Regions from separate parts of the Rhodopseudomonas sp. RCAM05734 genome, predicted to be linked through region 3. Evidence: riboswitches for the same ligand, from Rfam matches in the RefSeq annotation. Region 3 holds a riboswitch; each other region holds the start of a gene.
What was found. A riboswitch is a leader RNA that binds a small molecule or an ion and turns the genes downstream of it on or off. The one in region 3 is predicted to bind S-adenosylmethionine.
Positions count from the first base shown of each region.

Region 1: linked by a shared signal. The riboswitch ahead of ACUXVA_RS23600 (threonine aldolase family protein) and the one ahead of metX (homoserine O-acetyltransferase MetX) in region 3 are both predicted to bind S-adenosylmethionine.
Region 2: linked by a shared signal. The riboswitch ahead of ACUXVA_RS03710 (O-succinylhomoserine sulfhydrylase) and the one ahead of metX (homoserine O-acetyltransferase MetX) in region 3 are both predicted to bind S-adenosylmethionine.

Region 1 covers NZ_CP199742.1:5,000,284-5,009,986, reverse strand. Annotated here, with positions in the region: gene hemB (porphobilinogen synthase) at 1-118, opposite strand, end outside; gene ACUXVA_RS23635 (DUF6163 family protein) at 295-756, shown strand; gene ldtR (transcriptional regulator LdtR) at 1,174-1,689, shown strand; gene ACUXVA_RS23625 (hypothetical protein) at 2,001-2,369, shown strand; gene ACUXVA_RS23620 (hypothetical protein) at 2,511-2,738, shown strand; gene ACUXVA_RS23615 (hypothetical protein) at 2,756-2,977, shown strand; gene ACUXVA_RS23610 (IS110 family transposase) at 3,062-3,991, opposite strand; gene ACUXVA_RS23605 (glutathione S-transferase family protein) at 5,099-5,725, shown strand; partial or broken gene ACUXVA_RS23600 (threonine aldolase family protein) at 5,764-6,808, opposite strand; SAM-I-IV-variant riboswitch at 6,860-6,966, opposite strand; gene glyA (serine hydroxymethyltransferase) at 7,147-8,448, shown strand; gene nrdR (transcriptional regulator NrdR) at 8,483-8,977, shown strand; gene ribD (bifunctional diaminohydroxyphosphoribosylaminopyrimidine deaminase/5-amino-6-(5-phosphoribosylamino)uracil reductase RibD) at 8,974-9,703, shown strand, end outside.
Region 2 covers NZ_CP199742.1:731,047-740,749, reverse strand. Annotated here, with positions in the region: gene ACUXVA_RS03740 (CaiB/BaiF CoA transferase family protein) at 1-688, opposite strand, end outside; gene ACUXVA_RS03735 (FAD binding domain-containing protein) at 937-1,737, opposite strand; gene ACUXVA_RS03730 (xanthine dehydrogenase family protein molybdopterin-binding subunit) at 1,748-4,102, opposite strand; gene ACUXVA_RS03725 ((2Fe-2S)-binding protein) at 4,200-4,685, opposite strand; gene ACUXVA_RS03720 (3-oxoacid CoA-transferase subunit A) at 4,921-5,592, shown strand; gene ACUXVA_RS03715 (3-oxoacid CoA-transferase subunit B) at 5,589-6,281, shown strand; gene ACUXVA_RS03710 (O-succinylhomoserine sulfhydrylase) at 6,466-7,662, opposite strand; SAM riboswitch at 7,736-7,815, opposite strand; gene ACUXVA_RS03705 (2'-deoxycytidine 5'-triphosphate deaminase) at 7,921-9,027, shown strand; gene ACUXVA_RS03700 (helix-turn-helix domain-containing protein) at 9,305-9,703, shown strand, end outside.
Region 3 covers NZ_CP199742.1:461,777-471,479, forward strand. Annotated here, with positions in the region: gene clpB (ATP-dependent chaperone ClpB) at 1-2,299, opposite strand, end outside; gene ACUXVA_RS02365 (MOSC domain-containing protein) at 2,522-3,307, shown strand; gene ACUXVA_RS02370 (TIGR02594 family protein) at 3,444-4,049, opposite strand; gene metW (methionine biosynthesis protein MetW) at 4,401-5,075, opposite strand; gene metX (homoserine O-acetyltransferase MetX) at 5,077-6,276, opposite strand; SAM riboswitch at 6,370-6,449, opposite strand; gene ACUXVA_RS02385 (chorismate mutase) at 6,631-7,479, shown strand; gene hisC (histidinol-phosphate transaminase) at 7,518-8,615, shown strand; gene ACUXVA_RS02395 (prephenate/arogenate dehydrogenase family protein) at 8,612-9,553, shown strand.

The sequences.
Region 1 (9,703 bases), 2.1 Mb from region 3:
GCGCCCATTCCGACTTGCGGTTGCGGCGCGGGCGGGTCACGAGGTCCAAAGGCGGGGCGGGGACAGGGCGCGGGGAGGGATCGCGCATCTCGATGGGCCGTCCGAACTTGATCGCCATTTACCGTCTCTCCCGAAGCCTGAGCAGATTTGACCCTTTCTAAGTCTAGCACCCCCGCACTGTTTCGTCACCGCGGACCTGAGGGCCTCGGCGATTGATTTTGCGGGCCCAAAGGCCCAAGAAAGCCCTCATGAATCAACTCCGACCCCAGTTCCGCACCATGAGATCCGACCCGCATGTCTGAGATCGCGCCGCGTGAGTCGTCGCGGGACAACGCCATGTCGGTGGCCGCGATCTCGTCGGAACGGGAAAGGTCGGACGACAGCGTCTGGACCCGGCGGCTGGTGCTGTTCCTGCGCGTGATGGCGGTGCTGTCCATGGCCAAGGGACTCTATCACTGGGCCCAGGTCACCGGTTTCGTCGGCACCGAGGACGAGGCGTTCGAGAATCAGGCGATGGCCTGGCAGACCGCCACGGTCTATTTCGCCGTCATCGAACTGGTGGCCGCCGTCGGCCTGTGGCTCGCCACGCCGTGGGGCGCGGTGGTCTGGCTCACCGCCGTGGTGTCCATGGCTGTGATCGAGCTGATGTTTCCCGTCATCTATGGCGGCAACCTGATCCTGGTCGGCGGCGAGGGCGTGCTGCTGGCCGCCTATCTGGCGCTGGCCTGGATGGCGGCGCGGGAACGGCCGCCATAGCGCCGCGCCGTCGCAGCAAATTCGCCACCGCAAAAATTCCAACGCCACGCATCGGATCGATCGCGTGGCGTTTGCATAAAATTTTCGGATTTTTTTCGTGCGTTCCGGCGGTAACCTTTGAGTCACCCTAACGCCGCGGTCATCTGTGTTACGCGAACGTTTCGAATTTGAACGATGCTGTTTCCTTATGCGACACGTGTGCCAGACGAAGCGTGAACATCGCTTTCGCATCGTCAACGAAACGTTCAAAAAGCCCTTTATTCGCGGGCTTAATGTGCGATTCACTGTCTTAAATTCATGATCTCTTTATTGTCTTATTTAAGCGGTTCTTCAATCGCGCCTCTTAAGTTGGGCCTATCAGACGAGACACAAGTTTCGTCGAAATAAGTCGATAAAAACGACAACAGGGGTTGTGTCATGATGAAAGCCGCCGCATCGGCCGTGGAAACCGTCGAACGTGCACCAGGTCAAGCACCGGTGCAGCCGCTCTACCTGGAAGCTCTTACGCTGGTTGAGCGGCTGCATCGCCGCCTGCTCGACGTCATCAAGGACGAGTTCGACCGTCGCGGTCGCGCTGATATCAATTCGGTCCAGGCGCTGTTGCTGTACAACATCGGCGACAAGGAACTGACCGCCGGCGAGCTGCGCACCCGCGGCTACTATCTCGGCTCCAACGTCTCCTACAATCTGAAGAAGCTCGTCGAGCTCGGCTTCCTCGATCATCAGCGCTCGCGCGTCGATCGCCGCTCGGTGCGCATCCGCCTCACCGCGCAGGGCCAGGAGATCCGCCACATTGTCGACGCGCTGTATCAGAAGCACGTCAAGACGGTGGAGCAGGTCGGCGGCATCTCCAACGAGGAGTTCGCCACCCTCAACAAGTCGCTGCACCGCCTCGAGCGTTTCTGGACCGACCAGATCCTGTATCGTCTTTGAGACCTTCAGAAGGGTGACGCCAAGGCGCGTCGGCGGGGAATGCACCCTCGCCAGATGTCCCGGCCAACAAGGCCGGTCACGCGTCACCCTGATCGCCTTGCCGCACGCTTCAAGTCAGCTTCCAGGAAAAACCGGATTGCCCTCCGGTCAGATCGGTCTTCCCGCAAGGGAGGGCCGATTTGTTTTGACGGTATGTCGATCGAGACGCTGGCGAAGCGTCGCGATCAGGAGAACTCATCATCCGGTTGGCGCGGCGCGCGATTGAACGAAAACATCGGCAAAACCGACCCAGAGATTTGGGAGCCGATTGGATGGGGCGATTTCTTGTTTTCACGGTGCTCTTTCCTCCGCTCGCTCTTCTCGTTTTTATTGCCCCTGACGCGATGTCGACCCGCGACCTCATGGAAGTGGGGATGCTGATCTGGATGTTGGCGTGGGCGTACACGGTTGCAGTGGTGCCCGCCTGGTTGACGGCGGCAATCGACTGGGCATTTTCGGCAGGGCCGCTATATCTCCGCCTTGTTGCGACCATGGGGGTAGCCGCCATCCTGACCATCCTGTCCGCGCGCTACGGCTTCGGCCAAAAAGGCGAGTACGTGAACTTCGGGCTGATGGGGGCAATTCCAGCAGCACTGTGCTCGTGGCTGCCAGATCAAGTGACGCGAAGCGTAAAGGCGTGAGCGACACCGTTTTCCGGCACCCAGCCAACGCCCCGATGTTTGGAGCGTGGCAATTTCGGCCCCCGTCGCGCCGAAACGGGTTTCCCCCATGGAACATTTTTGCGGCTGCGCGCTTGTTGTTCCAACCAAGGGGATCAAGCCATGTTGGTCGAACGCGGGTTGCAGGTCAGGAATGTCGAGGCGGTCGGCGATGCCTATGCCATCGCCGCAAACTATCTGCGCAAGACGGGCGCCATGCCCGACAATCATGTGACCAACAATGTGCTGCTGCAGATCATCGTCGAGCTGTTCCAGCGCGGCGACAGCAACAAGATTCGGCTGGCTAACAAGGCCATTGCCAGATTTGAAGCTGCCCTGATCGTCATCTGATGTCGCGAGAGGATTCCATGCATACCGCCATCGATCGCATCATGAAGACCTATGACCTGATGGTGAACCGCAGCCAGGCCGCCAGCGAAGAGGCGCGCGGCAAGGTGACCGACTACATCACCACGCTGTTCGAAGGCGGCGAGAAGGATCCGCATCGCCTGACCGTCTATGGCCTGACCTATCTGCGCGAACTCGACGGCAGCAACGATCCGGCCAAGGCTGGATTCTCCGGGCTGTAACTCAGTCGTTCCCCGGACGCGGTGCACTGCGCCGCCAATTGGCGGCGTGGTGCTCCGCAGATCCGGCAACTGTAATTTTCGTGATCAAGCGTGAAAGGGCGCTTGATCACGAAGCACCGCATTGAGGGTGACGAGCAGCTTGCGAGCGACGGCGATCAGGGCGATTTTGGCGGGTTTGCCCGCGTCTCTCAGGGCACGATAGGCTGCTGCGAACCGGGATTTGGTTCGAGTGACGGAGACGGCCGCCATGTAGAGGGCTTCGCGGACCCGGCGCCTGCCGCCGTGGATCTTGCGGGCACCGCGGAACTTGCCGCTATCGACATTGAAGGGCGCCAGTCCAGCCAAAGCGGCGATGGCCTTTGGCGAGCGGGAGCCGAGTTCCGGCATCAGTGCCAACAGCGTGGCGGCGCAAACCGGGCCGATGCCCGGCACCGAGCGCATCAGGCGTTGTGCGGCGTGCAGGCCCTGCTGCCCGGCAATCAGGGTGGCGCTCCGCCGATCGATGCGCTGGATAGCCTGATCGAGCCAGGCGATATGCTGCATCAGCTCGTCCAGCAGGTCGGCGCCGGTTGCGGCAAGGCGGGTGCGCTCCTGCTTGCGGCAGGCGACGAGCTGATCGCGGCGCTTGTGCAGGTCGGCAAGCTGCTCCCGCGCCGGGTCGGTGGTGCCGTCGGCGCCGGGCCGCAGGCATTGGGCCATCGCCGCCAGCATCCGCGCGTCGATTGCGTCGGTCTTGGCGAGCAAGCCGATGGAGCGGGCGAAATCCCGGGCGCGGGCGGGGTTGACCCGCGCGAAAGCGATGCCGGCCGCGCTCAAGGCCCGGCGCAGCGCCTTGTCGTAGTGGCCGGTGGCCTCGAACAGCACGAATACATCGCTGCCGGCCCACCCCGCGATCAAGGCGTTGACCGCCTCGGGGAGGTTGTCGATGCGGCGCACCGTGCCGATGTTGCTGTCGAAGACGTCAAGAAAGTCCTTGGAGATATCGATTCCAACGAAGCCAGGATGTATGATCATGATGCCTGTCCCTGTGCTGCGAGGTCCGCGGCGAACGGCCTCGATCAACTGTTCAGGTGTGGGTAATGTAGCGCGGGCGGGTGCCAAGCCGGATCACGGTCTTCATGACCAGGGGCCCAACGGCATCCCGCCCGCACCCATCATGACAGATCCCGACTACACAGGGGCCCAGCTTGTGGACCAAGCAAGGTGGGTCCCGGATCTGCGCAGCAGCGTGGCGGCGATGCTGCGCATCGCCTGCGCTGCAGCGCGTCAGGGACACGCGAAGTCCGCATCCGTGCGACGCGCGGTTTCGAATTTCGGATTCAATTGTCAAACAGCCGTGCGATCGCAGTCCCGCGACGCTTGCGCGTCCGGGCTGTGCTGCATTCCGTCCCTCTCGCAATCGAGAGGGCGCGCGGAACGCCGGGTGCCCGATGCACCCATGGGCTTGTGCGCAAAGTGTAGTAAGCGCACAAGACTTGCCACGGTCACACCGGACTGATCCGGCGTTCCGCGCGCAGTGGTGTTAACGGCTTATTGCGTGCTCTCCCCGGCGGCCGACACGGTTTTTCGTCGCCGTCGCTTCCGGTTGAGGGTGTTCCACGGACGGGTTGCCGCGGACTCTCCACCGGGCTTGGTGCTCACGCGGGGCACCAGGACCACACGCCTTCGCCGTCCGCGCCAGCGCTGTCGTCTGCGCTTCCTCCGGTTCTCACTGGCCATTCTGGCGAGCCCTGAACCGAATTCCGCGCCTGACGCTGCCGCGTCCACCGCACCCCGCCCCGCGAACCTGACGATCGCGATACGCCCCTCTCGGTGGGGCAGGATGCAATGGATTATAATCTTAGATGGAAGCCGTCAAGAGGAATCGCGGATTATTTTCTCTGCGCGCCTGTCGCTGCCGTTCCGTTCCCCGGACGCGGTGCACTGCGCCGCGCTTGCGCGGCGTGGTGCGCCGCAGATCCGGCACAGCTTGTTGCCATCAAGCAAGCTGGGTCCCGGTGCTGCAGCGCGCCCGGGAAACGGAGAGCAACAGTGCATCCGGCATGCGCAGCGCGATCGCGCGCGGGTTGCTGCTCGTTCATCTGTGCTACACCGTCACCCATCAACCACCGGGGAAACCGCATGCTCACACTGCACCACCTCAACGACTCCCGCTCGCAGCGCATTCTGTGGCTGCTGGAGGAAATTGGCGCGCCCTATGAGCTGAAGCGCTATCAGCGCAATGCCGAGACGCGGCTGGCGCCGCCGGAGCTGGAACTGGTGCATCCGCTCGGCAAGTCGCCGGTCATCGTCGACGGCGACGTGGTGCTGGCGGAATCCGGTGCCATCGTCGACTACATCATCCGTACCTACGGCAAGGGTGCGATGCGGCCGGCCGAAGGCAGCGCCGACTACGAATCCTACCTGGAATGGCTGCATTATGCCGAGGGTTCGGCGATGCTGCCGCTGATGCTGCAACTCTATGTCGGCAGGCTGAAGGAGGCGGCAGCGCCGCTGCAGCCGCGCATCGACAGCGAAATCGCCCGCCATCTTGGCTATGTCGATCGCGCGTTGCAGAGGCGGGCGTTCTTCGTCGGCGACAGCCTGACGGGGGCCGACATCATGATGAGCTTCGTCGCCGAGGTCGCCGGCAGCTTCGATCGGCTCGGACCCTATCCGGATCTGGCAGGCTGGATCGGGCGCATGCATGCGCGCCCGGCGTTCCTGCGCAGCGTCGACAAGGGCGGGGCGTATCGGCTGGCGAAGTAGGTTTCTTCCCTCGCCCCGCAAGCGGGTGAGGCGAAACACTACGGCGTCGCGGCGATCGCCCTGATATCATCCACCAACGCCTGCACGCGGGTGCGATCCGCGTCCCAGGCGAACATGAAACGCGCGCCGCCGCCGATGAAGGTATAAAACTGCCAGCCGCGCGCACGCAGCGCGTCCATGGCAGCCGCCGGCATTGTCAGGAACACCGCATTGGCCTGCGCGGGAAACATCAATGCGACGCCGGGGAGGCCGGCAACGCCGTCCGCCAGCAGCTTCGCGCAGGCATTGCCATGGGCGGCGTTGCGCAACCAGGCGCCGCTCTCCAGCATGCGCACCCAGGGCGCCGACAGGAAGCGCATCTTCGACGCCAGCCGGCCGGCCTGCTTGCAACGATAGTCGAAGTCTTCCGCGAGCTTGCGGTTGAAGAAGATGATGGCTTCGCCGACGGCCATGCCGTTCTTGGTGCCGCCGAAACACAGCACGTCGACGCCGGCGCGCCAACTGGTGTCGGCCGGGCTGCAGCCGAGGCTGGCGCAGGCGTTGGCGAAGCGCGCGCCGTCCATGTGCAGGCTGAGGCCGAGTTCGCGGCAGGTGGCCGAAATCGCGGCGATTTCATGCACGCTGTAGACCTGTCCGGTCTCGGTCGGCTGGGTGATGGTGACGACGCGCGGCTTGGGGAAGTGGATGTCGTTGCGGTTGGTGGCGATGGCGCGGATCGCCTGCGGCGTCAGCTTGCCATCGGTCGATGGCGCGACCAGCAGCTTGGAGCCGTTGGAGAAGAATTCCGGCGCGCCGCATTCGTCGGTCTCCACATGGGCGGCGTCGGAGCAGATCACGCTGTGATAGGACTGGCACAAAGCCGCCAAGGCCATGGAATTGGCCGCGGTGCCGTTGAAGGCGAAGAACACCTCGCAATCACTTTCGAACAGCGCGCGGAAGGCGTCGGAGGCCTTCGCGGTCCAGCTCGTCATTGCCATAGGCCGGCTCGGAACCTTGATTGGCCTCGGCCATGGCCGACCAGGCTTCGGGGCAGATTCCGGCATAGTTGTCGCTGGCGAATTGCTGGGCAGGGGGTGTGGTCACGGCGGCCTCGCTGGGGTCGATCGGTCTCCACCAGGAGAGATTGACGCGCGGCTGCATCCCGTTGGTTGCCGGATCGGCCACATCTCCCCCGCGGGGGAACGCCACCTTGCCCGGGAGCAGGTTGGCGTTGAGCGTCAGCTCAACTCTTGATGTTGGCCAATGGCATATCCGCTTGGCCGGGGGCAGGCAAGGGCCCGAAAACCGGCCTAAACCTTGATCGGATGCGCAAAACCTTGGCCATATCCGCCAGATGTGGTATCTCGGCGGCGCCGCTTCGACCCGCCACACGTGACTGCCCGCACCCGACCGAGGGCTGCGGCGGTGGAGATATTTCGCCCATGACCTCTTCGGCCCATTCCGCTTCCGCGCCCGACTCCTTCTTCTCTGCGTCGCTGACATCCGCCGATCCGGAGATCGCCGCCGCGATCCAGGGCGAACTGGGCCGCCAGCGCCACGAGATCGAGCTGATCGCCTCGGAAAACATCGTCAGCCGCGCCGTGCTGGAAGCGCAGGGCTCGGTGATGACCAACAAATATGCCGAGGGCTATCCGGGCGCGCGCTATTACGGCGGCTGCGAATTCGTGGATGTCGCCGAGAACCTGGCGATCGAGCGCGCCAAGAAGCTCTTTGGCGCGGCTTTTGCGAACGTGCAGCCGAACTCCGGCAGTCAGATGAACCAGGCGGTGTTCCTGGCGCTGCTGCAGCCGGGCGACACCTTCATGGGCCTCGATCTCGCCGCGGGCGGCCATCTGACCCACGGCTCGCCGGTCAACATGTCCGGCAAGTGGTTCAAGCCGGCGCACTATACCGTGCGCCAGGAAGACCAGATCATCGACATGGATGCGGTGGCCAGGCAGGCGGAAGAGGTCAAGCCGAAGCTGATCATCGCCGGCGGCTCGGCCTATTCGCGCGCCTGGGACTTCAAGCGTTTTCGCGAGATCGCCGACAGCGTCGGCGCCTACCTGCTGGTCGACATGGCGCATTTCGCGGGCCTGGTCGCCGGCGGCCAGCACGCCTCGCCGGTGCCCCACGCGCACGTCACCACCACCACCACCCACAAGTCGCTGCGCGGCCCGCGCGGCGGGTTGATCCTCACCAATGACGAGGCGCTGGCCAAGAAGCTCAACTCGGCGATCTTCCCGGGCCTGCAGGGCGGCCCGCTGATGCACGTGATCGCCGCCAAGGCGGTGGCGTTCAAGGAGGCGCTGGCGCCGGACTTCAAGGTCTACGCCAAGAACGTCGTCGAGAACGCCAAGGCACTGGCCGAAACGCTGCGCGCGCAGGGCTACGACATTGTCTCGGGCGGCACCGACAACCATCTGATGCTGGTCGATCTCCGCCCGAAGGGCCTCAAGGGCAACGTGTCGGAGAAGGCGCTGGTTCGCGCCGGCATCACCTGCAACAAGAACGGCGTGCCTTACGATCCGGAAAAGCCGTGGGTCACCTCGGGCATTCGCCTCGGCACCCCCGCGGCCACCACGCGCGGCTTCGGCATCGCCGAATTCAAGCAGGTCGGCGAAATGATCGCTGAAGTGCTGAGTGCGGTGGCGCAGTCCGGCGACGGCAGCGCGCCGCTGGTCGAGGCGGCGATCAAGGAACGCGTCAGGGCGCTGACCGACCGTTTCCCGATTTATCAGTAAGGTCTTTCGTCAGTCGCTTTGAAGGTCTTGTGGAATGCGATGTCCCAGCCGCAACAGCCTCGATACGCAGGTTAAGGACTCGCGTCCCACGGAAGATTCCGCAGTCATTCGCAGGCGTCGGGTCTGCATGGCCTGCAACTTCCGCTTCACCACCTTCGAGCGGGTGCAGCTGCGCGAACTGACGGTGATCAAGCGCAACGGCCGCCGCGTGCCGTTCGACCGCGACAAGCTGGTACGCTCGCTGCAGATCAGTCTGCGCAAGCGGCCGGTGGAGCCGGAGAAGATCGAGACCATGGTCTCGGCCATCGTGCGCGAGCTGGAAAGCGGCGGCGAGGCGGAGATTTCCTCGGAGGCCATCGGCGAGATCGTGATGGAGCATCTGCGCCACGTCGATGACGTCGCTTATGTGCGCTTCGCCTCGGTGTACCGCAATTTTCGCGAGGCCAAGGATTTCGAGGCGGTGCTCGGCGAACTGTCCGGCGAAGACGAGTTGAAGCAGGACATCAAGCCGGTGGTGGTGCGCAAGTGATCTTCCGCATTCTGGAAGATCAGCACGCCCAGAAATCCAGTGAAGCGAAGGCCGTCGACCGGCGCTTCATGGCGCTGGCGCTGGCGCTCGGGCGACGCGGGCTCGGCAATACCTTTCCCAATCCCGCAGTCGGCGCGGTCATCGCCAAAGACGGCGCCATTGTCGGCCGCGGCTGGACCCAGCCGGGCGGGCGGCCCCATGCCGAGGTCGAGGCGCTCAGGCGTGCCGGTGAGGCCGCACGCGGCGCCACGCTCTATGTGACGCTGGAGCCGTGTTCGCATGTCGGCAAGTCGCCGCCCTGTGCCGATGCGGTGATCGCCGCCGGCATTGCCCGGGTGGTATCGGCCGTGGAGGACCCCAATCCCGAGGTGGCCGGGCAGGGCCATGCGCGGCTGCGCGCCGCCGGCATCCGGGTCGATCTCGGCACCGGCGCCCAGGAAGCCGCGCGCGACCATGCCGGGCATTTTCGTCGCGTCCGCGATGGCCGGCCCCATGTGATCCTCAAACTCGCGGTGTCGCCGGACGGTTTTATTGGTGCGGCGGGACGGAAGCCCGTGCCGGTGACCGGCGAGAAGGTGCACTCTCGCGTGCACCTGCTGCGCGCGCAATGCGATGCGGTGCTGGTGGGCATCGGCACCGTGCTGTCCGACGATCCCGAACTGACCTGCCGGTTGCCGGGGATGATCAGGCAGTCGCCGATCCGGGTGGTACTGGACCGCGCGCTGC
Region 2 (9,703 bases), 270 kb from region 3:
GGGCGCCGCCGTCGAGCATGTTGCTTTCGCGGCCCTCCTTCCAGCGGCCGGCGGCGGTCATGTCGAAGAACATGGTGATCAGCGATGCCGCGCCGTCGCACATGGCGGCATCCACCACCTGGCCCCGGCCGGATCTGCCGGCCTCGAGCAGTGCGGCCAGCAGGCCCATCACCAGATACAATGAGCCGCCGCCGAAATCGCCGACCAGGTTCAGCGGCGGCACCGGTCGGTCGGCGCCGCCGATGGCGGCCAGCGCGCCGGTGATCGAGATGTAGTTGATGTCGTGGCCGGCGGCCTGCGCCAGCGGGCCGCTCTGGCCCCAGCCGGTCATGCGGCAATAGACCAGTTTCGGGTTGCGGCCGAGCACCACGTCGGGCCCCAGCCCGAGCCGCTCCATCACGCCCGGGCGATAACCCTCGATCAGCGCGTCGGCGCCGTCGAGCAGCGCCAGCACGCCGGCGACTGATGATTTGTCCTTGAGATCGACCGCGACGATTTTTCGCCCGCGCGCGGACGCGCCTTTCGGCGTCTGGCCGGCGCGCACCAGGGTGATCACCTCGGCGCCCATGTCGGCCAGCAGCATGGACGCGAACGGGCCCGGGCCGATGCCGGCGAATTCGACGATGCGGATGCCGGCCAGCGGCCCGGTCGGTCTGGTGGCGGTTTGCGGCTGAACTGAAGCGGTCACGATATCCTGCACCTTGCGTTTCCCGTGCTGCGTCGCTTGGCGCGACGTCATCTGTGCGGGAAACTGTCTATGCTGAGGTGGGGGAGAGCAAGGGGCTTTTGGCCGCGGCAGCGCATGGCCGCATGCGTGGGTTGGTGGATGGATCCGCTGCCTTGCAACGTTCTCCGCTGTCATCGCCCGGTCCTGGCGCGCGATTGCGCGCCCGGCCGGGCGATGACACCCGAGTTTGCAGCTCCGCTGTGCCGGCCTCACCCCGCTTCCGCCACCGCGCGCTGCGCCATCACCTTGATCAGGTTGGCACGGTAGTCCGAGGAGCCGTGGATGTCGGCCATCAGCCCGTCGGCGGAGATGTTGATGCCATCCAGCGCGGAGGCCGACCAGTTGGCTTTCAACGCCGCTTCGATGGCCGGCACCCGCATCACGCCGTTCTGCGAGGCGCCGGTGGCGGCGACGCGGACGTCGCCGGATTTGGTCTGGACCACGAACACGCCGGTCAGCGCGAAACGCGACGCCGGATGGCGCATCTTGGAATAGGCCGCCTTGGCGGGGATCGGGAACGACACCGCGGTGATGATCTCGTTGTCTTCCAGCGCCGTGGAGAACAGGCCCTGGAAGAATTCATCCGCCGGGATCAGCCGCTTGCTGGTCATCACCGTGGCACCGAGCGCCAGCACGGCGGCGGGATAGTCGGCAGCGGGGTCGTTGTTGGCGATGGAGCCGCCGATGGTGCCGCGATGGCGAACCTGGGGATCGCCGAGCACCGAGGTCAGGTGCACGATGGCCGGGATCGCCTTCTTCGCAGCAGCGCTCTGCAGGATGTCGAAGTAGGTCGTGGCCGCCTTGATGATCAGCGCATCGGCGGTGACCTCGATGCCGATCAACTCCTTGATACGGCCGAGGTCGATGACATCAGATGGCGCCGCCAGCCGCTGTTTCATCACCGGGATCAGGGTGTGGCCGCCGGCGAGATATTTGGCGTCGGTGCCCTTGGCGAACAGTGCGGCTGCTTCATCGATGCTGGCGGGGCGGTGATAGGTGGTCTCGTACATGGTCTCGCTCCTACTCAGCAGCCTGTTGGAGTTGGATGGCATGCCAGACCCGGTCGGGGGTCGCCGGCATTTCGAGCTTGTTGTGGCCGATGGCGTCGGTGATGGCGTTGATCACCGCCGCCGAGGAACCGATGGCGCCGGCCTCGCCGCAGCCCTTCACGCCGAGCGGATTGCCCGGGCAAAGCGTGGTGGTGTGCGACAGCTTGAACGACGGCAGGTCGTCGGCGCGCGGCATGGTGTAGTCCATGAACGACGCGGTCACGAGCTGGCCGCTATCGTCATAGACCGCGCCTTCGAGGATCGCCTGGCCGATGCCCTGCGCGAGCCCGCCATGGACCTGGCCCTCGACGATCATCGGGTTGATCAGCCGACCGAAATCATCGGCGGCGACGAAATCGACGAAGTGGGTCTTGCCGGTGCCGGCGTCGACCTCGATTTCGCAGATGTAGCAGCCAGCCGGGAAGGTGAAGTTGGTGGGGTCGTAGAACGCGCCTTCCTTGAGGCCGGGCTCCATGCCGTCAGGCAGGTTGTGCGCCGTGTAGGCGGCGAGCGCCACCATCGGCAGCGCGATCGACTTGTCGGTGCCGGTCACCTTGAACTCGCCGTTCTCGATGACGATGTCTTCGACCGAGGCCTCGAGCTGGTGCGCAGCGATCTTCTTGGCCTTGGCTTCGACCTTCTCCATCGCCTTGAAGATGGCCGACATGCCCACCGCGGCCGAGCGCGAGCCGTAGGTGCCCATGCCGAACTGCACCTTGTCGGTGTCACCGTGGACGATCTGCACCTGGTCGACGGAAATGCCGAGGCGTCCGGCGACGAGCTGGGCGAAGGTGGTCTCGTGGCCCTGGCCGTGGCTGTGCGATCCCGTGAGCACCTCGATGGTGCCGACGGGATTGACCCGCACCTCGGCGGATTCCCACAGGCCGACGCCGGCGCCGAGCGAGCCCACGGCTTTCGACGGTGCGATGCCACACGCCTCGATGTAGCAGGACAGGCCGATGCCGCGCAGCTTGCCTTCGGCCTTCGCCTTGGCCTTGCGGGCCGGGAAGCCGGCATAGTCGATGGCCTTCATGGCGGCATCGAGCGAGGCGCCGAAGTCGCCGACGTCATAGGCCATGATCACCGGGGTCTGGTGCGGGAACTGGGTGATGAAATTCTTGCGCCGCAGTTCCGCGGGATCGAGCTTGAACTGCCGCGCTGCGGTCTCCAGCATCCGCTCCAGCAGGTAGCTCGCCTCCGGCCGGCCGGCGCCGCGATAGGCGTCAACCGGCGTGGTGTTGGTGTAGACGCCCATCACCTCGGCATAAATCGCCGGGATGTTGTACTGGCCGGACAGCAGCGTGGCGTAGAGATAGGTCGGCACCGACGACGAGAACAGCGACATGTAGGCGCCGAAATTGGCGTGGGTCTTGACCCGCAGGCCGAGAATCTTGTGGTCGTTGTCGAACGCCATTTCCGCGTGCGAGATGTGGTCGCGGCCATGGGCGTCGGTGAGGAAGGCTTCCGAGCGGTCGCCGGTCCATTTCACCGGGCGGCGCACCTTCTTGGAGGCCCACAGCGCCACCATCTCTTCGGGATAGATGAAGATCTTGGAGCCGAAGCCGCCGCCGACGTCGGGAGCGATCACCCGCAGCTTGTGCTCCGGCGCGATGTTGTAGAATGCCGACAGCACGAGACGTGCGACGTGCGGGTTCTGCGACGTGGTGTGAAGCGTGAAATGTTCCTCGGCATCGTTGTATTCGGCGACAGCCGCGCGCGGCTCCATGGCGTTGGGCACCAGCCGGTTGTTGGTCAGCTCCAGCGACACGACGTGGGCCGCCTTGCCGAAGGCGTCGTTGACCGCCTTCTCGTCGCCGATCGACCAGTCATAGACCACGTTACCCGGTGCTTCCGGATGCAACTGCGGCGCGCCCGGCGCAATCGCCGCCTTGATATGGGCGGCGGCGGGCAGTTCCTCATAGGTGACCACCACAGCTTCCGCGGCGTCCCGGGCCTGGTTCTTGGTCTCGGCGATCACCACCGCCACCGCCTGTCCGGCGAAGCGCACCACCTCCGGCGCCATCGCCGGCCAGGCGCCCATCTTCATCGGCGTGCCGTCCTTGGAATGCACCGCCCAGCCGCAGATCAGGTTGCCGACCTTGTCGTCGACAATCTGCTGCCCGGTCAGGACGTCGACCACGCCCGGCATCGCCTTGGCGGCGGTGGCGTCGATGCCCTTGACCCTGGCGTGGGCATAGGGACTGCGGACAAAGTGCGCATGGGTCAGGCCCAGCACCTTGATATCGTCCACATAGCGGCCACGGCCGGTAATGAAGCGGCGGTCTTCCTTGCGCACAACGCTTGCGCCAATGCCTTCAACGCCCATGATGCTCTCCCTGTCGGACCGCGTCACCCGCGCTGGACTTCACAGCGTCGGGTCGCCGTCGCTTTGTTGGTTCACGTTCGAATTCGCGTGCGGCGGATCACTCCGCCGCCTGAGCCACCTTCATGCGGCCGGCGGCATCGAGCACCGACTTGACGATGTTGTGGTAGCCGGTACAGCGGCAGATGTTGCCTTCCAGCTCGTGGCGGACGGTGTCCTCGTCGAGATTGCCGCCGTAGCGGTTGACGATGTCGATGGACGCCATGATCATGCCCGGCGTGCAATAGCCGCACTGAAGCCCGTGATTGTCGCGGAATGCCGCCTGCATCGGGTGCAGCTCGTCGCCGCGCGAAATACCCTCGATGGTGGTGACGTTGGTGCCATTGGCCTGGCCGACCAGAGTGGTGCAGGACTTGACCGCGCGGCCGTCGATATGGACCACGCATGCGCCGCACTGGCTGGTATCGCAGCCGACATGGGTGCCGGTGAGGCCCAGATGCTCGCGCAGCAGATGCACCAGCAGGGTTCGGTCTTCAACGTCGGCAGAAACAGCCTTGCCGTTGACCGTCAGTTTGACTGTGGACACGTGCAACCTCCCGATACTTTTTAATTGTTCCAATTAGAAGCGCGCGCCGAAAACTTTGCAACCGGGAAATTCGTTGGGGTTGTCATCGGGGCGTCGCGGGGGCGCATCCCCGCGCACCCCGCCTGCAAATTTGTGGCTTTATGTGCCGACGGCGCGATGCTCTATTCGCGCCGCAATAAATCCGGCAGCGCGCGGGCCGACTGAGAACAATATTCCGCGACAGGGAGTTTTTTGGGTGATCGACAAGCAAGTAAAGAGTCTGGGAGACGCGGTGGCGGGTGTGGCGGATGGCGCCACCGTGCTGGTGGCGGGATTTGGCGCGGTCGGCGTGGCCGACGACCTCTTGGAAGCGCTGCACGAGCAGGGCGCCCGCGAGCTGACCCTTGTCGCCAACAATGCCGGCAACGGCGATGTCGGTCTGGCACGGCTGATCAATTCGGGCCGGGTGCGCAAGGTGATCTGCTCCTATCCCCGCTCCGGCGACTACAGCGCCTTCCTCAACGCCTATCGCGACAAGACCCTGGAACTCGAACTTGTGCCGCAGGGCACCATCTCCGAGCGGATGCGCTGCCATGCCGCGGGCCTCGGCGGCTTCTTCTCGCCGGTGTCGGCCGGCACGAAGCTGGCCGACGGCAAGGAGACCCGCGAGATCGACGGCCGGCTGCACGTGTTCGAGAAGCCCCTGAAGGGCGATATCGCGCTGCTGCGCGCCGACAAGGCGGACCGCTGGGGCAATCTCACCTACATCAAGTCGGCGCGGAATTTCAATCCGGTGATGGCCATGGCCGCCGACGTGAGCGTCGTGCAGGTCAATGAAATGGTCGAACTCGGTTCGCTCGATCCCGAAGCGGTGGTGACACCGAGCATTTTCATCGACCGTGTCGTTGTCGTCGGAGCAAGCGTATGACTGTGAACTACAAGCCCCTCACCCGCGAGCAGATGGCCTGGCGCGCCGCGCAGGACCTGCCGGACGGCGCCTTCGTCAATCTCGGCATCGGCATTCCCACGCTGGCGGCGAGCTACGTGCCCGCAGGCCGCGAAGTCATCTTCCATAGCGAGAACGGCATTTTGGGGCTTGGCCCGAAGCCCGAACCCGGCACCGAAGACGAGAACATGATCGACGCCGGCAAGAACTACACCACGCTGATCACCGGCGGCGTGTTCATGCATCACGCCGATGCCTTCCTGATGATCCGCGGCGGCCATCTCGATATCAGCCTGCTCGGCGCGTTCGAGGTGTCGGAGAAGGGCGACCTCGCCAACTGGACCACCGAGGATCCGTCGTTCCCGCCCGGCGTCGGCGGCGCCATGGATCTGGCGGTCGGCGCCAAGGCGATCCGTGTGATCATGGAGCACACCGACAAGAAGGGAAATCCGCGCATCCTCAACCGCTGCACCCTGCCGCTCACCGCGGCGGGCTGCGTCAAGCGCATCTACACCAACCTCGCGGTGATCGACGTCACCGCCCAGGGGCTGTTCGTGGTGGAGATGGTCGACGGCATGACGCTGGAGAAGCTGCAGTCGCTGACCGAGCCGAAGCTGCAACTGTCGGACGGGTTCCAGGCACTGTCACCGCCGGCGGCGATGGCGGCGTAAGGTCAAAGCACAGACGTTCGGCAGGCTCAGTTGCCGTCATCCTCGCCTGAACGCAATTGCGTTCAGGCTGGAGGTGCTCGCCGGCTTCGGCGAGCCTCGAAGGATGCGGCGAAAGCGCTCGCGGCCATCCTTCGAGGCGCGCGCCAAAGCGCGCGCACCTCAGGATGACGGTCCGTGCTTGCAGCTACGCCTGCTTCAGCGCCGCCTCGAGATCTTCGACCAGATCGTCCTTGTGCTCGAGCCCGGTCGAGAAGCGGATAAAGCCTTCGCTGATGCCGAGTTCGGCGCGGGCCTCGATCGGCAGGCGCTGATGGGTCGTGGTCGCCGGATGCGTCACCAGGCTCTTGGAGTCGCCGAGGTTGTTGGAGATCCGCGTCAGCTTCAGTGCGTTGAGCACGCGGAACGCGGCGGCCTTGCCGCCCTTCACCTCGAAGCCGATCAGCGTCGAACCGGCGCGCATCTGCCTCTTGACGAGCGCGGCCTGCGGATGATCGGCGCGACCGGGATAGATCAGCCGCGAGATCTTCGGATGCGCGGCGAGGGCATCGGCGATGGCGCCGGCGCTCTCGGTCTGCTGCTTGACGCGAATCGCCAGGGTCTCCAGTCCCTTCACCAATACCCAGGCATTGAACGGCGAGATCGCCGGGCCGGTCTGGCGCAGGTAGTTGTGGATGTGCTCGCTGATGAAATCCTTGGAGCCGAGGATGATGCCGCCGAGGCAGCGGCCCTGGCCGTCGATGTGTTTGGTCGCGGAATAGACGACGACATCGGCGCCGAGCGTCAGCGGGCTCTGCCAGATCGGCGTCGCGAACACGTTGTCGACGATCAGCCGCGCGCCGCAGGCATGGGCGATCGCGGCGATAGCGGGAATGTCGAGCACGTCCAGGGTCGGGTTGGTCGGGCTTTCCAGGAAACAGCTCTTGGTGTTCGGGCGCATCGCCTTTTGCCAGGCGTCGAGATCGAGGCCGTCGACCAGCGTGAACTCGATGCCGTAGCGCGGCAGCAGCTCTTCCACCACGTAGCGGCAGGAGCCGAACAACTGCTTGGAGGCGACCACGTGGTCGCCGATGCGCAGTGGTGCCAGAATCGCGGCAGTCACCGCGGCCATGCCGGTGGCGGTGGCGCGGCCGGCCTCGGCGCCTTCGAGGTCGATCATCCGGCTCTCGAACATCGAGATGTTCGGATTGGAGAAGCGCGAATAGATGAAGCCGGGCTCCTCGCCCTTGAAGCGCGCTTCGCACTGTTCGGCGCTGTCGTAGACAAAGCCCTGGGTCAGGAACAGCGCTTCGGAGGTCTCGCCGAACTGCGAACGCAGCATGCCGGCATGGACGAGGCGGGTTTCGGGACGGTAATGGGCAGCAGTGGTTTTGGTCTCAGACATGTGATCTCCCGTCGCGGCCCCTTGCGGCAGCCACAAAAAAACCGGCCTGGACAGACGTCCAACGGCCGGGATCACACATGCGTCCCCGGCCTGTTTAGCGACTTGTTTAACGTGGCTGCAAGCCGGCCGGCTCAAATCACCACGGGATAAGGTTCCTGATATTCCCGTCGCCCCTTCCCGTCAAGCCGATGGTGGGATAACCGATAAAATTGCATTTTCGCGAGCGTCCCATGCCGCCGTGCGCCAAGGATGAGTCCAGTGCCCTTCACGCTGCCTGCTGATGCCGATGGTATTCTGCCCGATCGCATGATCGCGCAGATGGCCGATGCCGGCCTGATCCTGCCGGCCTATCCCTTCGTGGAGAGCCAGATCCAGCCGGCCAGCCTCGATTTGCGGCTCGGCGACATCGCCTACCGCGTCCGCGCCAGCTTTTTGCCCGGTCCGAATTCGACCGTGGCCGAGCGCATCGACGAACTGAAGCTGCACGAAATAGATCTCTCCGACGGGGCAGTGCTGGAGACCAACTGCGTCTACATCGTGCCCTTGCTGGAAAGCCTGGCGCTGCCGCCGTCGATCTTCGCCGCCGCCAATCCAAAGAGCTCGACCGGCCGGCTCGACGTGTTCACCCGGGTGATCGCCGACGGCACCCGCCGCTTCGACGTGATCGGCGCCGGCTACCACGGTCCGCTCTATGCCGAGATCAGCCCGAAGACGTTTCCAGTCCTGCTGCGCGAAGGCTCGCGGCTGTCACAGGTGCGCTTCCGGGTCGGTGACGCCATCCTCGACAACGAGGCGCTCGAAGATCTGCACGCGCTCGATCCGCTGGTCGACAGCGAGGATGCCGATCTCAACAACGGCGTGGCGCTGTCGGTGGATCTGTCCGGCGAAAACGAAAGCGGTTTCGTGGGCTACCGCGCCAAGCGCCACACCGGCGTGGTCGATATCGACCGCCGTGGCGGTTATGCGGTGAACGAGTTCTGGGAGCCGATCGCGGCCCGCCGCGACGGCACGCTGATCCTCGACCCCGGCGAATTCTACATCCTCGCCTCGAAGGAGGAGGTGCAGGTGCCGCCGGATTACGCCGCCGAGATGGTGCCGTTCGACCCATTGGTCGGCGAATTCCGCGTGCATTATGCCGGCTTCTTCGATCCCGGCTTCGGCCATGACGGCGCCGGCGGGCGCGGCTCGCGCGCCGTGCTGGAAGTGCGCTCGCGCGAGGTGCCGTTCATTCTCGAACACGGCCAGATCGTCGGCCGCCTGGTCTACGAAAAAATGCTGTCGCGCCCCGACGCCCTCTACGGCCAGCGCATCGGCTCCAACTACCAGGGCCAGAGCTTGAAGCTCAGCAAGCACTTCAAGGTGTAGCGGGCGGCGCGGTCGCTGCGAACCGACCCGTAGTTCGCCCGCATAGGGCGTAAGCTTGCCCGTAAGCGGATGCATCGTAAGCCGCACCTGCGATCAGCGCCTTCGATTATTGATCGTTGTAAGGTGGGTCGTCAATCTCATTCCCGCGCAGGATTCTCGAGTTCTCACGGAGACATCATCCTTGGGGCGTCTGCCATGTCGTTCGCTCTCAAGCGGTCTTGATTTTGTCGATTGCAGACATTACAGATATTACACTTATTTCAGATAGGAGCCGGCCATGGCCGATCCGGTGACGCTCAAGGTCCGCGACCTCGACCGCGAACAAGCCAGGGAGGGGGCGAGCCTCCTCGGACGCGCTTCCGCGCTCGAGCACGGTGGGCTGTTTCTGACGAAAGCCGACGGAGAGAAGGTGTGGGCGGAGATGCCCCGCTCGGTCCTCGTCGCGGTGCAGTGCATGCTGGCGACTATGGCCGAGTCCGGCGAAGCATTGCTATTCAGGCCTCATGACGAGGTCTCGCCCGAGAAGGCTGCGGAAATGCTCGGGATCTCTAGGCCGCTCGTCTACCAGCGCATGGACGCCGGAAAGCTTGCATTCAGGCAGGTCGGGACCCACCGGCGCATCCGCGCAAGCGACATCGCCGAACTCAGAAATTCCGAAGATAGGCGGCGCTCACTG
Region 3 (9,703 bases):
GCCGGTGGAACAGGATGATCTCATCGACGCGGTTGAGGAATTCGGGCCGGAAATGGGCGCGGACATTGCCCATCACCAGCTCGCGCACCATCGAGGTGTCCTCGCCCTCCGGCTGATTGACCAGGAGTTCGGACCCGAGGTTCGAGGTCATGATGATCAGCGTATTGCGGAAGTCCACGGTGCGGCCCTGACCGTCGGTCAGACGGCCGTCGTCGAGCACCTGGAGCAGCACGTTGAACACGTCCGGATGCGCTTTCTCGATCTCGTCGAACAGCACGACCTGATAGGGCCGCCGCCGCACGGCTTCGGTAAGCGCGCCGCCCTCGTCATAGCCGACATAGCCCGGAGGCGCGCCGATCAGCCGGGAGACCGAGTGCTTCTCCATGTATTCGGACATGTCGAGACGGACCATCGCGGTGTCGTCGTCGAACAGGTATGACGCCAGCGCCTTGGTCAGCTCGGTCTTGCCGACGCCGGTGGGGCCGAGGAACATGAACGAGCCCATCGGCCGGTTCGGATCCTGCAATCCCGCCCGCGAGCGGCGCACCGCGGTGGCCACCGCATGCACGGCTTCGGCCTGCCCGACCACGCGGTCAGCCAGACTCTCTTCCATGCGCAGCAGCTTGTCCTTCTCGCCTTCGAGCATCTTGTCGACCGGCACGCCGGTCCAGCGCGAGACCACCTGCGCGATGTGGTTGGCGGTGACCGCCTCTTCCATCATCTCGCCGTGGTTCTCGTGCGCCTCGATGTCCGCCAGCTTCTTTTCCAGCTCGGGAATCCGGCCATAGGCCAGCTCGCCGGCGCGCTGATATTCGCCGCGGCGCTGGGCTTCGGCGAGATCGTTGCGCAGCGCTTCCAGCTCGCTCTTGAGCTTCTGGGCGTTGGACAGCTTGTTCTTCTCGGCCGACCAGCGCTGGGTCAGCGCCGCCGACTTCTCCTCGAGTTCGGCAAGCTCCTTGGACAGCGTCTCCAGCCGGCTCTTGGAGCCCTGATCGGTCTCCTTGCGCAGCGCCTCCTGCTCGATCTTGAGCCGGATGATCTCGCGGTCCATGGAATCCAGTTCTTCCGGCTTGGAATCCACCTGCATCTTCAGCCGCGCCGAAGCCTCGTCCATCAGGTCGATGGCCTTGTCCGGCAGGAAGCGATCGGTGATGTAGCGGTTGGACAGTGTGACGGCGGCCACCAAGGCGGAATCCGTGATGCGGACGCCGTGGTGCTGCTCGTACTTGTCCTTCAAGCCGCGCAGGATCGAAACGGTGTCCTCGACGGTGGGCTCAGCCACGAAGATCGGCTGGAACCGGCGTGCCAGCGCGGCGTCCTTTTCCACATGCTTGCGATATTCGTCGAGCGTGGTGGCGCCGATGCAATGCAGCTCGCCGCGCGCCAATGCGGGCTTCAGCAGGTTCGACGCGTCCATAGCGCCGTCGCCCTTGCCGGCGCCGATCAGCTGATGCATCTCGTCGATGAACAGGATGATGCCGCCTTCGGCCGAGGTCACTTCCTGCAGCACGGCCTTCAGCCGCTCCTCGAACTCGCCGCGATACTTCGCGCCGGCAATGAGCGCGCCGAGATCGAGCGACAGCAGCTTCTTGTCCTTGATGCTGTCAGGCACGTCGCCGTTGAGGATGCGCAGCGCCAGGCCCTCGACGATGGCGGTCTTGCCGACGCCGGGCTCGCCGATCAGCACCGGATTGTTCTTGGTGCGGCGGGACAGAACCTGGATGGTGCGGCGGATTTCCTCGTCGCGGCCGATCACCGGATCGAGCTTGCCGTCGCGCGCCGCCTGGGTCAGGTCGCGGGCGTATTTCTTCAGCGCATCATAGGCGTTTTCCGCCGTGGCGGAATCCGCGGTGCGGCCCTTGCGCAGGGCATTGATCGCAGCGTTGAGGTTTTGCGGAGTGACGCCGCCCTTGGCGAGCAGACTGCCGGCCTCGGAATCCTTGTCCAGCGCCAGTGCCAGCAGCAGCCGCTCCACGGTGACAAAGCTGTCGCCGGCCTTTTCTGCGGCCTGTTCGGCGGCTTCGAAAGCGCGCGCGGTAGCCGGCGCCAGATAGACCTGACCGGCACCGCCGCCCGACACTTTGGGCATCTTCTTCAGTTCGGCTTCGGTGGCCTGCAGGATGGCGCGCGAATTGCCGCCGGCGCGATCGATCAGGCCGCCGGCCAGACCCTCGCTGTCGTCGAGCAGCACCTTCAGAATATGCAGCGGCGAGAATTGCTGATGGCCCTCGCGCACGGCCAAGGATTGCGCCGACTGGATGAAGCCGCGCACGCGTTCGGTGTATTTTTCAATATTCATGGTTGGGATGTCCCTCGGCCTGCCGGTTCGCCCCGAAAGCACGATACCGCCATCTTCACTGGGTTTCCACGGGCTGCATTGATATCGCTCAACAGCCGCGGTCGTCGCCGGCATCGCGCCGGCTTGACGCAAATGTGGGCAGTCGGTTCCCGGAACGGAAGAGGTCGCCTCACAATTTCGTCAGCGGTGGCGGAGCCGGCGAGAATCCCCTAAAAATCTCCGATGATTGAAAAGCCCGTTGCCAGCGTCGCCAGCCTGTATCGCTATCCCGTCAAGGGTCTGACCCCGGAACGCCTCGCCGGGGTGGCACTGTCCCCCGGCCAGCCACTGCCCTCAGACCGGCGCTACGCCATCGAGAACGGCCCCAGCGGCTTCGATCCGGCGGCGCCGCAGTATTTCCCGAAGATCAAGTTCCTGATGCTGATGCGCAACGAGCGGCTGGCGGCCCTGCGCAGCCACTACGACGAGGCCAGCCACACCCTGACGATCCACCGCGACGGCGCCGAGATCGTGCGCGGCGACCTGGAGACATCGGAAGGCCGGGCGGCGATCGAGCAGTACTTCGCCGCCAACTTTGCCGACGAGTTGCGCGGGCCGCCAAAAATCCTGTTCGCGGCCGGGCACAGCTTTTCCGACGTGGCCAAGAAGGTGGTGTCAATCATCAACCTCGCCAGCGTCAAAGCGTTGGAAAACGAGATCGGCCAGCCAGTGCATCCGCTGCGGTTTCGCGGCAACGTCTATGTAACGGGCTGGCCGGCCTGGCACGAGTTCGACCTGATGGATCAGGTGATCGCGATCGGCGATGCCCGCTTGAAGATCGTCAAGCGCATCGTCCGCTGCGCCGCGACCAATGTCGATCCCGACACCGCGGCGCGCGATCTCAACATTCCCGCGACGCTGATGCAGACCTACGGCCATGCCGATCTCGGTGTCTATGCCGAGGTGATTGCCGGCGGCAGCATTGCCGAAGGCGATGCGATATCTGTCGAAGCGCCGCAGCCGCTGTAGTCCGCTCAGTAGTCCGCTCAGTCGTAGGGTGGGCAAAGGCGCTCTTGCGCCGTGCCCACCATCTCGCGAGATGGTGGGCACGTCATCGTGCGCTTGCGCGCACGCTGACTTTGCCCACCCTACGCATTCGACTAACTCAGCTCGTCGGCATCACATAGGCGTAGATGCGACCGCGCGAATAGACGGACTCCGCGACGCGGCGGCCGTGATTTCCGGAGACGATGATCGGATTGCCGTTGGGATCGATGCCGCTGACGACGCCGACATGGCCGCCGCGACGGCCGCGCGACATCACTGCGATGGCGCCGACCTGCGGGCCGGAAATGCGCTGGCCGTAGCTCGAGAACGAACGCGCCATGTCGGAGCCGGTGCCCTGATGGCCGGAGCGCTGCAGCACCATGTTCATGAAGCGCGCGCACCACAGGCGGCTGCGGCCGGTGGGATTGCTGCCGATGTAGCGCCGCGCCTCGGCGACCACGTTGGACGAGCTGAAGCCGCTGCCGGCGAACGATTCCGCGGCGCTGTCAGCGCTCTGCAGAGTCGCATGGCGAGCAGAGACGCGCATGTGACGGCGGCCGTGATGACGGGAACTGTGATTGTAGGTCTTGTGATGGGAATGGGCATGATGCCCGCTGTGACGTGGCCGTGCCGAAGCCGGTGTTGCGAGCGCGACAATGACGACCGAACAAAAGGCGAGAGTGACGAAGCGAAGCGCCCAACGAAACGCAGTGAACTGAACCATACCAAATTTTTTCCTTGTGAACCCAGACCCCGATGCTGATCGCCAAACGAGCGGTCGATAGCGGGGGGTGGGGTAAAGGAATTTGATGTGGCCATAAAAAGACGCGGCTGAAATTCGCGTCGCGTCTCGCGCCGCATTGCGGCCACGAGAATTAATCTCTGTTAAGACAGTCGCGGCCAAATAGCGTTAAATTGCGATTAACGCAGACGTCACGCAACATTCATACGCGTTGGGATTTCGATTATCATTCTGTTACGACAGGAATGCAGACGTGGCCTGCAAATAGGGGACCCACGAATCTGCAATCTCGCCGGACTGACGTACCGTTCCGAATGGACGCGACGCCGAAGTTTATTGTCCGGCGGATCTGGCGGCGCGGCTGAGCAGGAACACGCCCTGCTCGCCGAACATGTTCCAGAACCACCACGGCGCGTTGAGGCGCAGCGGACGGCCGTTGAGATCGAGCGCCACCGCGCGCTCCATCTTGACGTTGATCTCGTCGCACAGCTGCACGAAGTCCTTGATGGTGCAGAAGTGGATGTTCGGCGTGTCGTACCAGGTCGCCGGCAGGTTCTCGGTGCGCGGCATCTGGCCGTTCACCAGCAACTGCAAACGCATCTTCCAGAATCCGAAATTCGGAAACGACACGATGGCGCGCCGGCCGATGCGCAGCAGGTTTTCCAGCACCACCTTCGGCTGCCGTGTGGCCTGCAGCGTCTGCGACAGGATCACATAGTCGAAGGCGTCATCGGGATAGTTGACGAGGTCGGTGTCGGCGTCGCCCTGCACCACGGCGAGCCCCTTGGCGACGCAGCGGTTGACGCCCTCGCGCGACAGCTCGATGCCGCGGCCGTCGATGCCGCGGCTTTCCAGCAGCTGCAGCAGATCGCCTTCGCCGCAGCCGACGTCGAGCACCTTGGAGCCGCGCGCCACCATTTCCGCCATCAGCAGATGATCGCCGCGCTGCGGTTGCGCGCCGGGGATGACGAGACCCGGCAGGGGCAGAACCTGTTGCTGTGCGGCCATGTTACTTCTCCGCGATCAGGCCGCGCACGGCGCCGGCGGATTCCAGGAAGGCGCGGGAGATGTCGATGAACTCCGGCACATCGAGCAGGAAGGCGTCGTGGCCCTTGTCGGTTTCGATTTCGGCAAACGACACCCGCGCGCCGCCGGCATTGAGTGCATGCACCGTGGCGCGGGATTCCGTGGTGGGAAACAGCCAGTCGGAGGTGAACGACACCACGCAGAACCGCGTCTGGGTGCCGCGATAGGCTTCCGCCAGCACGCCGTTGTGGTCGGCGGCGACATCGAAATAGTCCATGGCGCGGGTCAGATACAGATAGGAGTTGGCGTCGAAGCGCTCGACGAAGGACGAGCCCTGGTAGCGCAGATAACTCTCGACCTGGAAATCGGCGTCGAACGAAAACGTCGGCAGGTCGCGGTCCTGCATCCGGCGACCGAACTTGCGGTGCAGGGCGGCGTCCGACAGATAGGTGATGTGCGCGGCCATGCGCGCGACGCCGAGGCCGCGGTGCGGATAGCTACCCTCCTCGAAGTAGCGGCCGCCGTGCCAGTCCGGATCGGCCATCACCGCCTGCCTGCCGAGTTCATGGAACGCGATGTTCTGCGCCGAATGCCGCGTGCTGCAGGCCACCGCCAGCGCGGAGAACACCCGCTTCGGATAGGCCGTGCTCCACTGCAGCGTCTGCATGCCCCCCATCGAGCCGCCGACCACCGCGAACAGCGTGTCGATGCCGAGCCGGTCGATCAGCATGGCCTGGGCGCGCACCATGTCGGGAATGGTGATGACCGGAAAATCCAGCCCCCACAATTTGCCGGTGGCCGGATTGGTCGAGGCCGGGCCCGTGGTGCCCATGCGGCTGCCGAGCACGTTGGAGCAGATGACAAAATAGCGGTCGGTGTCGAGCGCCTTGCCCGGGCCGAGCAGGGTGTTCCACCAGCCCGGCTTGCCGGTGACCGGATGCGGATTGCCGACATGCTGGTCGCCGGTCAGCGCATGGCAGACCAGAATGGCGTTGGATCGGTCGGCGTTGAGCGTGCCGTAGGTCTGGTAGGCGATCTGGAATGGCGCGAGATCGACGCCGCAATCGAGCCGCAGCGGCTGGTCGGCGCCGAACAGCGCCACGAGCGAGGTGGGATGATCCGCCTCGTGGGCGCTATCCTTGTTTCGCGCCGTCTCCGGCTTCAACGCCTGGACGTTTACCATCTCGATACTGGCCTCCTCAGAAGGTCACGCAGACCACCGCGGAATTCAGGCCATAAAAAACCCGGCCTGAACACGCGTTCGGCCGGGATCACTCTGAGTGTGTCCCCGGCCTGTTTAGCAAGTTGTTTAACGTGGCTGCAAGCCGGCCGGCTCAAATGACCACGAAGTGACAGTTAAGCTAGTCCTGCACACGCCCTCCGTCAAGAAGCGGCGGCGGACACGGTAAACCCTGTCTTCCGCGGCGGCCCGCGGGCGCAATGTTTTCTTTGCTTTCAGAGCCTGCGAACCCTATCAAGATGGGCGGCCACATCCCCGATTTCATCAGTCGCTTCCACGTCTTGCAGGTTACCACGCATGTCCATCGCACCGCCCGCCCCGCCCTCGCTCGAGGTGCTGCGCCAGGAAATCGACAGCATCGACGCGCAGGTCCACAGCCTGCTGATGCAGCGCGGCGACATCATCGACCGGCTGATCTCGGTGAAGCAGACCCAGGAGGTCGGCTCGGCGTTCCGCCCGGCGCGCGAGGCCGACATGATGCGGCGGCTGGTGCAGCGCCATCGCGGCATCCTGCCGATCGATACCGTGGAGAGCATCTGGCGGGTGATCATCGCCACCTTCACCTATGTGCAGGCGCCGTTCTCGGTGCATGCCGATCTGTCGCTCGGCGAATCCGCGATGCGGGATTCGGCGCGATTCCATTTCGGCTTCACGGTGCCCTATGTGGCGCATTTCAGCGCCGCCGCGGCGGTCGAGGCCGTCGCCAAATCCAAGGGCGACCTGGCGCTGGTGTCGGCGACCTCGAGCCGCACGCCATGGTGGCTCGAACTGGAAGCCAAGGGCACGCCGAAAATCATCGCACGGCTGCCGTTCATCGAGCGCGCCGACCATCCCGCCGCACTGCCGGTCTTCGTGGTGTCCCGCGTCGCCGACAGCGCCATGGTGACGGAAGTCGAGATGTGGAGCGTGCGGGTGTCCGGCTGGAATGCGGAGATCGCCCGCGCGCTGTCGCCGCTGGCCGAGATCGTCGCCGTGCCCGATACCGCCTTCGACGGCGCCGCGCTGCTGGTATCGATCACCGCGGCCACCAGCCTCGACAGCATCAAGGCGGCGCTCGTTGCTGCGGGGGCAACCATGCGTTCTTCGGCCCTCGTCGGCAGCCACGCAACCCGCTATACGGTGCCCGCCGACGCCAAGCGGTCCTGACCGCACGTCTGAGACGCCTGACTGATCTGGAGCTACCGATGTCCCGTCCCGTGCCGAAGCCCGGCATCCTCGATATTTCGCCCTACACCCCCGGCAAGAGCCCGGTGGTCGATCCCGGCCGCAAGACCTACAAGCTGTCGGCCAATGAGACCCCGTTCGGCCCGTCGCCGAAGGCGAAGGAGGCGTTTGCCACCGCGGCAGCCCATCTCGAGGATTATCCGGAAGGCACCTCAAAGGTCCTGCGCGAGGCGATCGGCCGCCGTTTCGGCCTCGATCCCGCGCAGATCATCTGCGGCGCCGGCTCCGACGAGATCCTGAACCTGCTGGCGCATGTCTATCTCGGCCCCGACGACGAGGCGATTTCGACGGCGCACGGTTTTCTGGTCTACCCGATCGCCACCCAGGGCAACGGCGCCACCAATGTCGTGGCACCGGAAATCGACCTCACCTGCGACGTCGACGCCATCCTGAAATGCGTGACTGATCGCACCAAGCTGGTGTGGCTGGCCAACCCGAACAATCCGACCGGCACCTATCTGCCGTCGTCGGAGATCAAGCGTCTGCGCGCTGGCCTGCCCGAGCACGTGCTGCTGGTGCTCGACGCCGCCTATTCGGACTATGTCACCAAAGGTGACTACGACAACGGCCTCGAACTGGCGAAGACCACGGACAACACCGTGGCCACCTACACCTTCTCCAAGGTGCACGGTCTTGCCGCCCTGCGGATCGGCTGGATGTTCGGCCCGGCCCATATCGTCGATGCGCTGAACCGCGTGCGCGGTCCGTTCAACGTCTCGGCACCGGCGATGTTCGCCGCGGTCGCCGCGATCGAGGACACCGGCCATGTAAAGATGTCGGTCGACTACACTGCGAAGTGGGTCGAGATCATGACCGCTGAAATCACCAAGCTCGGCATCAAGGTGACGCCGAGCGTGGCGAACTTCATCCTGATGCATTTTCCGGAGACGGGAAAAACTGCCGCCGATGCCGACGCATTCCTCACCAAGCGCGGACTCGTGCTGCGTGCCGTCAACAATTACGGCCTGCACAACTCGCTGCGCATGACCATCGGCACCGAGGAGGCCAACCGGCTGGTCATCGAGACTTTGCGCGAATTCATGGCGTCAAATACGTGACTGCGCAGCCGCCCTTCAAACGCATCGCGCTGATCGGACTCGGCCTGATCGGCTCGTCGCTGGCGCGCGGCATCCAGCAGCTCGGCCTCGCCGAAGTGCTGGTAGCCACCGATGCGTCGGCCGCCGTTCGGGCGCGGGCGGTTGAGATCAAGCTCGCGGACGTGGTCGCTGACGACAATGCCAGCGCCGTGGCGGATGCCGATCTGGTGATCGCCTGCGTGCCGGTGGGCGTGTCCGGCGCGGTGGCTGAAAGCATCGGCGCGCATCTCAAACCCGGCGCCATCGTCTCCGACGTCGGCTCGGTCAAGGCGTCGGTGCTGACGGCCATGGCCGCGCATCTGCCTGATAATGTGCACTTCATCCCGGCCCATCCGGTCGCCGGCACGGAGAATTCCGGGCCGGATTCCGGATTCGCCGAACTGTTCATGAACCGCTGGTGCATTCTCACGCCGCCCGAGGGCGCGGATACAGCGGCCGTGGAGAAACTCACGGCGTTCTGGGCCGCGCTCGGCGCCAATGTCGAGATCATGACGGCCCCGCATCATGACCTGGTGCTGGCGGTTACCAGCCATCTGCCGCATCTGATCGCCTATACAATCGTAGGCACAGCCGACGAGCTCGAGGACGTGACTCGCTCGGAAGTGCTGAAGTTCTCCGCCGGCGGCTTTCGCGATTTCACCCGCATCGCCGCATCCGACCCGACCATGTGGCGCGACGTGTTCCTGGCCAACAAGGACGCGGTGCTGGAAATGCTCGGCGCGTTCCAGGAAGACCTGTCGAAGCTGACCCGCGCCATGCGCCGCGGCGACGGCGAAGCGCTGTTCGATCATTTCACCCGCACCCGCGCCATCCGCCGGGGCATCGTGAGCATCGGCCAAGACGAAGCCGCGCCGGACTTCGGCCGCAAGCACGCCGCGCTGACGAAGAAAGCAGAGTAAGGCGCGCGCTTTCTTCCTTCCCCTCTCCCCCAGCAAAGCGAAGCTTTGCGCAGCGGGAGAGGGCGCCTTCGCGCAGCGAAGGCGGGAGAGGGAAAGCCGCAAACTCAGAAGAGCCCCCTCTCCCGTCTCGAATGCGCTTCGCGCCTTCGA